4 regions of the Bradyrhizobium sp. SPXBL-02 genome follow, and region 3 is predicted to be linked to each of the others. Evidence: predicted binding sites of a transcription regulator. Region 3 holds the regulator's gene; each other region holds the start of a gene.
The links. The regulator LexA, encoded in region 3, represses DNA repair genes until DNA is damaged. The targets are predictions, from matches to a motif close to TGTTCNNNNTGTGTTCNG.
Positions count from the first base shown of each region.

Region 1: a site for LexA is predicted at 1,789-1,806, ahead of recA (recombinase RecA). Genes of this name have one in related genera too.
Region 2: a site for LexA is predicted at 1,303-1,320, ahead of ACNJYD_RS28440 (DUF3072 domain-containing protein). Genes of this name have one in related genera too.
Region 4: a site for LexA is predicted at 1,319-1,336, ahead of ruvC (crossover junction endodeoxyribonuclease RuvC). Genes of this name have one in related genera too.

Region 1 covers NZ_CP182474.1:3,064,838-3,068,039, forward strand. Annotated here, with positions in the region: gene ACNJYD_RS13955 (hypothetical protein) at 323-493, opposite strand; gene ACNJYD_RS13960 (hypothetical protein) at 650-850, opposite strand; gene recA (recombinase RecA) at 1,898-2,986, shown strand; gene ACNJYD_RS13970 (hypothetical protein) at 3,094-3,202, shown strand, end outside.
Region 2 covers NZ_CP182474.1:6,085,781-6,088,982, forward strand. Annotated here, with positions in the region: gene ACNJYD_RS28420 (hypothetical protein) at 1-168, opposite strand, end outside; gene ACNJYD_RS28425 (hypothetical protein) at 322-585, shown strand; gene ACNJYD_RS28430 (hypothetical protein) at 681-923, shown strand; gene ACNJYD_RS28435 (hypothetical protein) at 1,020-1,241, opposite strand; gene ACNJYD_RS28440 (DUF3072 domain-containing protein) at 1,357-1,551, shown strand; gene ACNJYD_RS28445 (DUF6496 domain-containing protein) at 1,720-2,028, shown strand; gene ACNJYD_RS28450 (hypothetical protein) at 2,035-2,397, opposite strand; gene ACNJYD_RS28455 (Do family serine endopeptidase) at 2,661-3,202, opposite strand, start outside.
Region 3 covers NZ_CP182474.1:3,888,624-3,891,825, reverse strand. Annotated here, with positions in the region: gene ACNJYD_RS18055 (molybdopterin molybdotransferase MoeA) at 1-1,173, shown strand, start outside; gene lexA (transcriptional repressor LexA) at 1,350-2,051, shown strand; gene ACNJYD_RS18045 (hypothetical protein) at 2,427-2,861, shown strand; gene ACNJYD_RS18040 (ComEC/Rec2 family competence protein) at 2,987-3,202, opposite strand, start outside.
Region 4 covers NZ_CP182474.1:1,419,167-1,422,368, reverse strand. Annotated here, with positions in the region: gene ruvB (Holliday junction branch migration DNA helicase RuvB) at 1-150, opposite strand, end outside; gene ruvA (Holliday junction branch migration protein RuvA) at 147-764, opposite strand; gene ruvC (crossover junction endodeoxyribonuclease RuvC) at 761-1,288, opposite strand; gene ACNJYD_RS06645 (YebC/PmpR family DNA-binding transcriptional regulator) at 1,519-2,265, opposite strand; gene ACNJYD_RS06640 (methyl-accepting chemotaxis protein) at 2,485-3,202, shown strand, end outside.

The DNA.
Region 1 (3,202 bases), 820 kb from region 3:
GGCGGCTGGCTTCGTGGTGCTGGTGATAGGCCTGATTCTTCTGGCGCTGCTGTAGACGGGATCGGCGTGCCGGGCGGCTCGCATCGATGGGCGCCGGCGCTGCCGCCTTTCAAAAGCGGGAAAACAACCCCATGCACAGTAGGGTGTCGGGCAATTTCCTCGCTCGGCCAATAGGTTACGAGTAGTATTTAGATACCTTGGAGGCCCGCGGTTGCGGCAGCCGACTGGCGCTGCCGGGGTCGGGGATCCCGCCCTAAACCGCGGCTGGCGCCCCGTCGCGGGGCGGACCTCGACCCGCTCCGGAAGCCGGTCCTGGCGGTGCCTAGTGGACCTTGATCTCGTTCAGCGGCAGATGGAGCTCGGCGGCGCGCTCTTCGCGGTCCTTCCTGCGGAACTCGTTTTCCTTGCGCTCGAACTTCACCATCTCCTCGTGCGCCGCCTCCAGCAGCGGCTTTCGCCTGATCGTGTCGTGGTGCGTGTCGTTGTCCGTCATGAGCTGAGGTCCCCAAAAGTTGCGGTCCCATCCCCACAGAAAACCGGAGACCGCGAAAAGGTTCGGTGCCGCAGGATTACGGAAACATGACGGCGCGCCGGCCGCGCGTCGTTGATGCCGATCATATTCGCTTTGCCCAACCCGGCGGAGGCCCGGCTATTTCGGCGGCTGAAGCCCCGGCGATTTGACCCAATCGCTCAGATGATTGGCAACGTCGGCCTGGCGGGCCTTCTTGAGCAGCGCGTCCCGCTCCGGCCCGGGAGGAAGCTTGGACGCTTGCTCGCGGATCTGCTTCACCCATGCGGACAGCCGGTCCTGAAGGGTCAGCTGCTGCTTGAAACGTCGTCGCTTGAACATGGCGCGCTCTTTCCGTGCGAGGAGGCGGGAGCGCGAGGTGAGCGTTCTCATCACCGATAGTGGCCAAGATCCGCGCGGTGATGATGCATTAGGATCCGGAAATGGATCCGCGTCTGTTCAGTTGTGCACTCAGTGCAAAGCGGGGAGGGTGACGATCCAGCATGGCTGATTTGTTGGGCCGCAGAGGTCGGCTCCATCAACCAATGGGGCCGGCTCGCGAGGCGGCCCCAGGTCATCCCAGGAGCTTGTCAAAAGCCACCAAGGCACCGAATGCGGTTGCGGTGACGGCGAGGAAGGCCACGAAATACCATAGGCGATGCATGAGCGGATAATCCGGACGCTCCGCGATGGTTCATGCCGGCTCGACCAGCTCCCATCATTTGGTCAGCGCTTGCTGCACGTCGGCTGATTTTTGCGGCACCAAGGTTCGGGATTCTTGCAATCACCCGGATCGAATGCGGACGGCGCCCGGGCCGCCAACTGAGGCGGCCTTACTGCCGTTGAATGATGCTGGGAGCGAGATTCCCGTCGGCCTTGGGCAGCCCTTCGTCGTCTATCCGCTCCTTGAGATCGGCGGCCCTCTCAATGAAGCCAGCCGCCACTGCTGGGTCGGAGCTCGTCTTGGCCAGCTTAAGTAGCGTCGCTGCTACTTCTCGGGTGTTCTTCGTAACCACGGCATTCCCTACATGGATCAAGTGCAGGGAAGAGTCTGGAACAGCCAATTCCGTTCCGATGCTCGGTACAAAAATGCACGCAAGCGATAGGAGGCCTCAGCTCCGGGGCTGGCACCGAGCTGAGGCCTTCGTGTCACCGTCACGTTGTCGAGGCGTGAGGCTGCTATCAAGTCACCTGCCAGAGCCCTAGTTCCGGGAAATCAGGGCACTCGGTATTTCTACCTAGGACACCGGGGGCACATACGGACAGCAGCAAAATCCACAAAGAACATATTGCGAACTGAGAACAAATGGGGTACATTGGTTTTATCGCCGAGCTGCCTCGCAACCGTTTGTCCCTCACGCGAATCCTCGCCATAAGGAGCACGACCCAATGTCCGCAACTGCCCTGCGTATCGTCGAAGGATCTTCCATGGACAAGAGTAAAGCTCTGGCCGCCGCGCTCTCCCAGATCGAGCGGCAGTTCGGCAAGGGCTCGGTGATGAAGCTCGGCAAGAACGACCGCTCCATGGATATCGAGGCGGTGTCCTCCGGCTCGCTCGGGCTCGATATCGCGCTCGGCATCGGCGGCCTGCCGAAGGGACGCATCGTCGAGATCTACGGGCCGGAATCCTCGGGCAAGACCACGCTCGCGCTGCATACGGTGGCGGAAGCGCAGAAGAAGGGTGGCATCTGCGCCTTCATCGACGCCGAGCACGCGCTCGATCCGGTCTATGCCCGCAAGCTCGGCGTCAACATCGACGAGCTCCTGATCTCGCAGCCCGACACCGGCGAGCAGGCGCTGGAGATCTGCGACACCCTGGTGCGCTCGGGCGCCGTCGATGTTCTGGTGGTCGATTCGGTGGCGGCGCTGGTGCCGAAGGCCGAGCTCGAGGGCGAGATGGGTGACGCGCTGCCTGGCCTGCAGGCCCGCCTGATGAGCCAGGCGCTGCGCAAGCTGACGGCCTCCATCAACAAGTCCAACACCATGGTGATCTTCATCAACCAGATCCGCATGAAGATCGGCGTGATGTACGGCTCGCCGGAAACCACCACCGGCGGCAATGCGCTGAAATTCTACGCCTCCGTCCGCCTCGACATCCGCCGCATCGGTGCGATCAAGGAGCGCGACGAGGTGGTCGGCAACACCACGCGCGTCAAGGTGGTCAAGAACAAGCTGGCCCCGCCCTTCAAGCAGGTCGAGTTCGACATCATGTACGGCGAGGGCGTCTCCAAGATGGGCGAGATCCTCGATCTCGGCGTCAAGGCCGGCATCGTCGAGAAGTCCGGCGCCTGGTTCTCCTATGACAGCCAGCGCCTCGGCCAGGGCCGCGAGAACGCCAAGGCGTTCCTGAAGGGCAACCCCGACATCACCGCCAAGATCGAGACCGCGATCCGCCAAAACTCCGGTCTGATTGCCGAGCAGATTTTGGCCGGCACGCCCGAGCGCGACGCCGACGGCGAGGAGCCGGCGGACGAGTAAGCCTCGACCAGCGGAAAGTTTTTCGCGAGGAGCGGGCACTGAGGACGTTGAGTTGCCGACGTCTTCGGTGCCCGTTTCGTTTTGCGTTGCGTTGATCAGGTGGTGCGATGAAGCGTCTGATCTTGACTGGCTGGGGCGGCGGGAGGGAGCTTGCTCAATCGGGGTTGGCCGAGATCGTCATCCCGTTCCATTTTCAATTTGAGTGGGGGCCGCTCC
Region 2 (3,202 bases), 2.2 Mb from region 3:
ACGCCCTTCGAGCCAGGCTTCCGTTCGCGCGAGATCGCGCAGCGCCCTCGCGTAGCGGCGAGCCGCGCTCCGCTCCGCGCCACGCGGGAGCTTGCGCGCCTTGCGCAGGATGTCCGCGGCTGCGTTGCGATAGGCCAGCGAGCGGTAAAGAAAGGCGACCTTACCCATGTCGATGTTCCCCGTCGATGTTCCCGTTTTGCCGGCGCTCATCTTGGCAAGCCCGGCATGAACGCCGGATGAAGCGGGCGATGACAATTCCTTCAGCGGAACGGAACCAGGGAATCACGAGCGCGTTGGCGTGGCAGTTCGGGATGCCGTGGCATGCGCACCAACAACAAGAAGTCGTCCGAGCTGATCTCTGCCAGCGGCCTTATCAGGCTGATGACGCATGCAATGATGGGCGCAGCGCTCGGCCTCACCTTCAGCCTCACGCTCGTCCTGTCCAATCCAGCCGTGGCCAACCTGCTGAACAACGGCGGGGGCCAGGCCGCGACGGTCTTCGCCCTCACCTTGGTGACGACCTTCGCGATCGGCGCGACGCTCACCGGCGCCGTGTTCATCCTGACCGAGGACAAGCAAACTTGAAGCGTGCGTGACGTACGGAAGATGCCTTGCCGGGAACTCCTGCCGCGAGGCGCGGTTTGCTGCCTGCGTCAATTTAACACAGGGAGTTCCCCCGCATGAACACGACCAAGCTCGCTCTCGCCGTCATGCTAGCAACCGGCCTTGCCGCCACGCCGTTCGCCGCCCAGGCCAAGTCGCACAAGGCCAAGCATGGATCCTCGACGTCATCGTCGCAGACCACCGGCGCCAACACCAAGTCTTCCAAGGGCGCTGACCCCACGGGCCAAGGCGGCGCCGGCCCGGGCTCCGATCAGAGCGGCACCATGACGAACAAGGGCAGCATGACCAACACCAAATAGGCGCTCCCAAATCATGGAGGGCCCCGCCATTGCGGGGCCCTCTGTCTTCCATCTCATCTTGGGGTCGGCACTTGGCGGTATCCGGCGCCAACGATCTCAGCGGCGCTCGGCTGCGCGCGCGGGATTGCCGCCTGTCTTCACGGGACGAAGGCGCACCCGGTCGCGGACGTCAGGCAGAACGTCGCTGCCGCCGGCCGCCTTCCATTCGGCAATCAGGAGGTTGATTTTCCGGCGCAGGTCCATCTGCGCCAGGGCCCTTTCCGTGCAGTCGCGATCGCGCTCGACGAGGTCGCGCACCGACGCCTCGACGTCGGCCATCTCAAGCCTCAAGGCTCTGATTTTACGTCGAATTTCATTAATTCTGTTGTCCATGGCTTGTTAGAACAAAATAAGAACATATAGTCAAGTCACGATTTCAGGACGGAGACGCCAGATGCAGGTTCAAGGTAAATACGACGCCAGATTTGTACTTGGCGAGCAGATGACGCGGGCGCAGGGCCTGAAGCTGAAGCGGCTGAGCGATGAGGCCTATCAGCCCGGCCAATATTCGCGGGATCTGTCCTTCGGCGAGGCCGCACGACGCATCCAGGCGCTGGAAGCGGAGATCGAGCTGGCAAATTCCTTCTAGAGCATGATCGGGAAAAGTGTGCAGCGGTTTTCCGAAGAGATCATGCTCGAACAATAGCCTAAAGCGCGATGACGATTCATCCTAATCGCATCGCCCTTTAGCTGCGCCGCCCGCGCTCCCGGAACCATGGTTGTGCCGAATGGTTCTCCTCGCCGAGGGAGAACATACATGGCACGCAAGGCAAAGAAACGCCGCTACTCAAGCAGCTCGGGCAGCGATGTCGCCAGCGAGATGCGGCGCTACAAGAAGGGCACCGCGAAGAGCGGCCGTGGCGGGCGCGGCGGCCGCGTCAAGAGCCGCAAGCAGGCGATCGCGATCGGATTGTCGAAGGCACGCAAGAAGGGAAAGAAGGTCCCGAAGAAGGCTTCGACGCGCAAGAGCGCCAAGAAGACGTCCAAGAAATCGTCGAGGACGTCGTCCAGGAAATCATCGAGCAAGAAATCATCGAAGCGCAAATCATCCAAACGGTCGCGCTGACCGGTCTCAGATCATGCTCCCAGGCATGAAGCAGCGGATCGAAATCCCGAACGCAGTCTTGACCGGCCACACCATGGTGCGGCCAGCCCGGTTCGGCTCGGTGATGACGGCTTCATCCGGCACATCGATCCACTGCCCGTCGAGGCGCACACGGTAACGCCCGTTGTGCGACTCCCAGTCGGGATCGGCGACGGCGAAACCGTCCGCATCAGAGCAGCACGGACCGAGATGGCTGCGCAAACTGTCGAACCATGGCTTCAGAGGGGAATCCGCGTAGCGGCCGTCGTCGCGCCCGAGGGCGTTTCCGCCTGAGAGCACCAATGGCGCCACCAGCAGCGCACTCCTCAGCGAGACCTTCAATCGATCCATGTCGGCACCGATCTCATGTGAACCACCGGCGAGTTCCAAAAATCGCCGCGAGGTTCGAAGTTCCACGCTTGCAACCCCTCTCAGCGGCGACGTTGCCGCAGAGCACCGAGGCACCTGGCGAGTGTGATCAGCGAACACGGCTTTTTCGGACGCACCCGGTCACCCTACCTGCCGTTAACGAGAATGTTATCGGACCTGGCGAGCTCGTGTGCGAAAGGCGGCCCGAGGCCGCCTTTCTGGATTTGTAGCGGTCGAGGTTCGCGTCAGGCGAGTGGCACCGCGACGAAGCGGGTGGCCTCCGCGCTTCTGATCTGCAGCAGCACGCTGCGCTTGCCCGACGATTTGGCCTGCGCCAGCTCGGAGCGCACCTCGCCGACACTGCTGACAGCCTTGCCGCCGACATTGACGATGACGTCGCCGGTCCGGATGCCGCGTTGCGCGGCCGGGCCTTGCGGATCAACCTCGGTGACGACCACGCCGTTCTGGCCTGCGCCCTGAACGTCACCTGCCGGCGCCAGGCTGAGGCCGAGGCGCGGCATGCCGGCACCCGGCTGCCCCATGCCCTCGTTGCCCTTGGCCTGCCGCTCGTTCGGCAACTCGCCGAGCGCCAGGGTCACGGTCTTGCTGCCACCCTTGCGGAAGACATCGAGCTTCACGGACGTGCCCGGCGCCAAGCCGGCGATGGTGCGGGCGAGATCGCGGGAATCCTTGATCGCGGTGCCATTGACGGCGGTGATGACGTCCCCCGCCTCGATGCCGGCCTTCGCCGCCGGGCTGCCATCTTGCGGATTGTCGACGATCGCGC
Region 3 (3,202 bases):
GTGCTGACCGGCGCCGAGCCGCTGGCCGAAGAGATGGTTCGCCTCGACGAGGCCCACCATCGTGTGCTCGCGCACGATGTCGCGGCGCGGCGCACGCAGCCGCCGGAGGCGATGTCGGCGATGGACGGCTATGCCGTGCGCGCGTCCGACGCGGCCATCGAGTCCAGGCTGACCGTCGTCGGTGAGGTCGCGGCGGGTCGGCCGTTCGCGGGAAGGGTCGGCCCCGGCGAAGCCGTGCGGATCTTCACCGGCGGCGTCGTTCCCGACGGCGCCGATGCCGTCGTGATCCAGGAGGACACAATTGCCGACGGCAAGCATGTCACGATCAAGGAAGCCGCAATTTGTGGCCGGCACATCCGCCCTGCGGGCGTCGACTTCCGCGAAGGCGACGTGCTGCTGCGCAAGGGAATCCGTCTCACCGAGCGCGATCTCGCCCTCGCCGCCGGAATGAATCATCCTTATCTCGGCGTTATCCGCCGCCCGAGGGTCGCGATTCTCGCCACCGGCGACGAGCTGGTCATGCCGGGCACCGCGCCTGGTCCCGGTCAGATCGTCTATTCCAATGGCTATGCCCTGCACGCCCTTGCCCGCAGCGAGGGCGCCGAGACCATCGACCTCGGAATTGCCGCCGATACGCTGGAGTCCACGTCCGCCGGCATCCGCCGCGCGCGCGAGAGCGGTGCCGACATCCTGGTCACGACCGGCGGTGCGTCGGTCGGCGACCACGATCTGGTCCAGCAGGCGCTCAAGGGCGAAGGCATCGAGATGGCGTTCTGGAAGATCGCGATCCGGCCCGGCAAGCCGATGATGCATGGTCGCCTCGGCGCGATGCGCGTGATCGGCCTGCCCGGCAATCCCGTGTCGTCATACGTGTGCGCCTTCCTGTTCATGGTGCCCTTGATTCGGGCCCTGTCGGGCGGTTCAGTGATTCATCATCAGCGCGAGCGCGCCGTGCTGGGCCGCGACCTCGGCGCCAACGATCAGCGCGAGGATTATCTGCGTGCGCGGCTGGAGGTGCGCGACGACGGCACGCGCGTCGCCCTTCCCGTCAGCCATCAGGACTCCTCCCTGCTTGCGAATCTCTCTGCGGCACAGGTACTTCTCGTGCGCGCACCGTTCGCGCCGAAGGCCGAGGCCGGCACACCTTGCGAGGTGCTGCGGCTGCCCGTCTGAGCTGCTGAGCCACACGCATTCCGCGAGTTCAGCCGCGTTCACCATAAATTAAGCAGTTGCGGAACACATATCGAACATATAGTGTCCGTTCATGATTTGTTTCGAGGATGTAGCGGCTTATTGCCGACTTCATCGTCTCGGAATCGAACGACATCAACCGGGGGACTTTGGTCGAGATGTTGACGCGCAAACAATACGAGCTTCTGCGGTTCATCAGCGAACGTCTGAAGGAAAGCGGCGTGCCGCCGTCCTTCGACGAGATGAAGGATGCGCTCGACCTGCGCTCGAAGTCAGGCATTCATCGCCTGATCACTGCGCTTGAGGAGCGCGGCTTCATTCGCCGCCTGCCCAACCGCGCCCGTGCCATCGAGGTGATCAAGCTGCCCGAGCTCCAGGCCGCAGCCGGCAATCGCCGCGGCTTCACCCCGAGCGTCATCGAGGGCAATCTCGGCAAGGTGCGCGCGAGCTCCAGCCCGCCCGCGGATGAGGGCGAGCGCCCCGTCGCGGTGCCCGTGATGGGCCGCATCGCGGCCGGCACGCCGATCGAGGCGCTGCAGACCCGCAGCCACACCATCAGCGTCCCGCCGGACATGCTCGGCTCCGGCGAGCACTACGCGCTCGAGGTGCGCGGCGATTCGATGGTCGAGGCCGGCATCCTCGACGGCGACATGGCGCTGATCCAGCGCAACGAGACCGCCAATACCGGCGACATTGTGGTGGCGCTGATCGACGACGAGGAGGCCACGCTCAAGCGCTTCCGCCGCCGCGGCGCCTCGATCGCGCTCGAGCCCGCCAATGCCGCCTACGAGGTCCGCATTCTTCCGCCGAACCGCGTGAAGATCCAGGGCAAGCTGATCGGGCTTTACCGGAAGTACTGATACCGGAAGTAAGCGCTACGCGCGCTTCGATCGTCGATCCAAGATTGGAGCGGATACTTGTCCGCTCCGGCTGGATGGTCTTTCTGGTTCTGCGCTGACTGTTCGGCGCCTCTTCCCGCGCGACACTCGCCCATGCGGACACGCGGCCATTTCGCTCCGCCGGTAGAGTTGTGCCGACAGCGCCGATAGTGCGGGCCAAATGCAAGGACGCGAGGTTTGTTCCTATCGAATCCGGGAAAGATAATGTGATCGCGTGCTGCGGATGCGAGCCGCAGATTTGCCCATAACCGAGCAGAGCGTTGGAGGCTTCCACTCTGATAGAGGCCTGCGCCTCGAAAGAGACGCGGGTCGCTATCCCAGTATGAGGAGCACCCGATGTGTGACTATAGCCTGCATGCCGTCGCGACGCGCCCCGCCGAAGTTGGCGAGACGATCGTCACGACAACCTTCCGCGGCACCTCGACGCGCGGCTTCGCCTCCGAAGCCGATCTCTCCGTCGCGGTCTGTCTGCTGCCGGGAACGGAGCTCGCTTTCGCCGATAACGTCCGCTACGACAACCGCTGGATCTGGACGCGCACCGTCAACTCCCGCGTCGGCAAGTTCGGCAAGATCGACCCGCACATTCCCGATCGCCATCATGACGCGATCGAATTTCCGGACGGCAAGTACGTGCTGGTGACGCAGCTCGTCGAAGGCCAGCGCGCGACCGTGCTGCAATTGCCGGTGACGCAGCAAGCCATCGAGCGCGAGCACAAGCCGCAGATCGTCGCCGACACGCGGCCCACGATCACGCGCCTGCCGATCGGCTGACGCGGTCGGCCCCGACCGAAAAGTCGAGGGCCAAATTCAAATGCCATCGCCGGCCGCGGCCGGCGAGATGGTATGGTTTGCGTCCTGCGGGATCCCGTCGGACCGGTTTTTCCCCGCATTGATCTTCAATCGTCGGCCTGCAAGTCGGCCTCCGATGGCGTTGCGTCCCGGTTGCGAGGCACGGCCGTCTTCGGCACGAGGCTGCCGTCGAAATCCCCCTCGCCGGCGCCGGCCGGCAGCCAAGGACGGCTTGCCCCTCTCGCCCTCACCGCCTGCACCGAAAAACCCTCTGCGCTTCGCGTCAGAGCCAGCGCGCCCTGACTGGCAAGACGCGCCCGATC
Region 4 (3,202 bases), 2.5 Mb from region 3:
GCGCGCGGCCTCGATGAAGATCGAGAGATTCTTGCGCGCCTGCTGCTGGCCGACGAAATCGGACAGCGATTGCGGCCGGAGCGCAGTGTCGCCGACATCGTCGCTGCGGCGCTCGGGCGAAACCATGCGGCTGGCTTTGGGGTCGCTCACTTCGCGAGTTCCTTCAGCCCGAGCCGGATCAGCTGCGCCGTCTCGGCGCCCTCACCCGCACTGCGCGAGGCCGAGGCGATCGCGGCGGCGGCTTGCGGCTGGCCATAGCCGAGATTGATCAGCGCGGAGATCGCATCCGCGACGGGGCGCGGCGCGCGCTGGTCGTCGACGGCACCGGCAAGATGCACGACGGCGGGATCGACATTGGCAAAAGCCGGCGCCTTGTCCTTCAATTCGGTGACGATGCGCTCGGCGACCTTGGGGCCGACGCCGGGCGTGCGCGCCACCGCGGCCTTGTCGCGCAGCGCGATGGCATTGGCGAGATCGGCCGGCGACAGCGTGCCGAGCACGGCGAGCGCGACCTTGGCACCGACACCCTGCACGGTCTGCAGCAGGCGAAACCATTCGCGCTCCTGATCGGTGCGGAAGCCGAACAGTTTGATTTGATCCTCGCGGACATAGGTCTCGATCGACAGCACCGCGGCTTCGCCTGGCGAGGGCAGATGCTGCAAAGTTCGCGAGGAACAGTGCACCTGATAGCCGACGCCGCCGACGTCGAGGATGACGAAGTCCTCGCCGTAAGAATCGATCAGGCCCTTGAGCTTGCCGATCATATCCCCACCACCTTCAGCCGCAGCGCGGTGCTCTGGCGGTGATGGGCGTGGGTGATGGCGATGGCGAGCGCGTCGGCGGCGTCCGCGGACGGCGGCTCGGCCTTCGGCAGCAGGATCTTCAGCATCATCGCGATCTGTTGCTTGTCGGCGTGGCCGGCGCCGACCACGGTCTTCTTGACCTGGTTCGGCGCGTATTCGGCGACAGAAATGCCGAACATTGCGGGCGCAAGCATGGCGACGCCGCGGGCCTGTCCGAGCTTCAGCGTAGCAACGCCGTCCTTGTTGACAAAAGTCTGCTCGACCGCGGCTTCCATCGGCTGGTGGCTGGACAAGACGGAAGCGAGGCCTTCATGGATCGCAAGCAGCCGGCTCGCCAGCGGCAAATCGTCCGGCGGTTCCACCGAGCCGCAGGCGAGGTAGATCAGGCGATTGCCCTCAGCCTCGATCACGCCCCAGCCGGTGCGGCGCAGGCCGGGGTCGATGCCGATGATGCGAACGGGGCCACGAATCGGGAGCGCAGTCATGGGCCAGTGATAGCGGCTGGCCGCGGCGGGGGAAACAGAAACAGAACGGAAGTAACAGGGGAAGTGGGGTATCTCGGGTGAGCACCGCCGCCCACTCCACAATTCGTCGTCATACCCCGCGAAAGCGGGGTATCCAGTACGCCGCGGCTTATCCGTATCCCTCTGGCGTCTCTGGAATACTGGGTCGCCCGGTCAAGCCGGGCGACGACAGCAGAATCCGGAGCGAGGTATCAGCCGCCCATCTTCGCAACAAGCGCGTCCGACACCTCGAAATTGGCGTAGACGTTCTGGACGTCGTCGTGCTCGTTGAGCAGGTCCATCAGCTTCAAGAGCTTCTCGCCGGTCTCGTCGTCGACCGCAACCGTGTTCTGCGGCTTCCAGATCAGCGCGGCCTTGCGCGGCTCGCCGAACTTGGCTTCCAGCGCCTTGGCAACGTCGCGATAGCCTTCGGTCGAGGCGTAGATCTCGTGGCCGCCCTCGCCGGACACGACGTCGTCTGCGCCGGCCTCGATCGCAGCGTCCAGCACCGCGTCGTCGGAGGCGACGCTGCGGTCGTATTCGATGATGCCGGTGCGGTCGAACATGAACGACACCGAGCCGGTTTCGCCGAGATTGCCGCCGGACTTGGTGAAGAAGGAGCGGATGTCGGAGGCGGCGCGGTTGCGGTTGTCGGTCAGCGCCTCGACGATGACGGCGACGCCGCCCGGGCCATAGCCCTCGTAGCGGATCTCGTCATAGTTCTCGCCATCGCTGCCGAGCGCCTTCTTGATGGCGCGCTCGATATTGTCCTTCGGCATGTTCTCCTGGCGCGCAGCGATCACGGCGGCGCGCAGGCGCGGGTTCATGGCGGGGTCGGGCGTGCCCAGCTTGGCGGCGACGGTGATTTCACGCGCCAGCTTGCCGAACAGCTTCGACTTCTGGGCATCCTGCCGCCCCTTGCGGTGCATGATGTTCTTGAATTGGGAATGTCCGGCCATGCTTGGTCTCGTGAAGGAAGCGTGCGTCAAGGTGAGTGCGGGAAGCGCGGCCTTATAGGCCGCCCACCCAGCGGAATCAAAGGGCTCGGCTGCTCCTAAGGTAGCCCTGTAAAGGTAGCCGCCGTAATGGCGCCTGCCTAGACGTCGGGCACCGTTAACCCTGATTTCATTCCGACTTGCGAAAATAGCGCCCGACCGTTCCCCGACAAGAGAGAGCTGATGGCGTTCGGACTATTTCGGAAGCGTCTGCCGGACACGGCCGCGCCTGCGGCAGCCCCGGAGGCTGCGCAGCCGGCGGCCCCTGCCGCACCCGCCCCGACCGCCGAAAGTGATTCGGCCCGGGAAATCCTGGAATTGCTGGAACTCGAGCTCGGCGCCATGATCCGCCAGCTCGAGCGCGCCGCCAATTCCGTCGCCGGCGGAGCCGATGCGACCGCCGCGACGCTCGCCGCCATTCGCGACCGCACCGACGCCCTGACCGGCCGGACCAACGCGGCGCAATCGACCGCCTCTACCTTCGCCCATGCCGCCGACAAGTTCACCCAATCCGCGCAAGGCATCGGCGCGCAGGTCCGCGAGGCCGGCAAGCTCGCCGACGAGGCCAGCGCCGCCGCGCAAGAAGCCCGCGCCAATGTCGACCGCCTGCGCGAATCCTCCGCCGCCATCGGCAACGTCGTCAACCTGATCGCGCAGATCGCGCGGCAGACCACGCTGCTCGCGCTCAACTCGACCATCGAGGCCGCGCGCGCGGGCGCCGCGGGAAAAGGCTTTGCCGTCGTCGCCACCGAGGTCAAGGCGCTCGCGGTGCAGACCCAGAGCGCGACAGAGGAGATCACAAAGAAGATCGACGCGCTGCAGCGCGACGCCGCCGGCTCGGCGGATGCGGTGCACCGCATCTCGCAGGCGATCGAGGCGATCCGCCCGGTGTTCGACACCG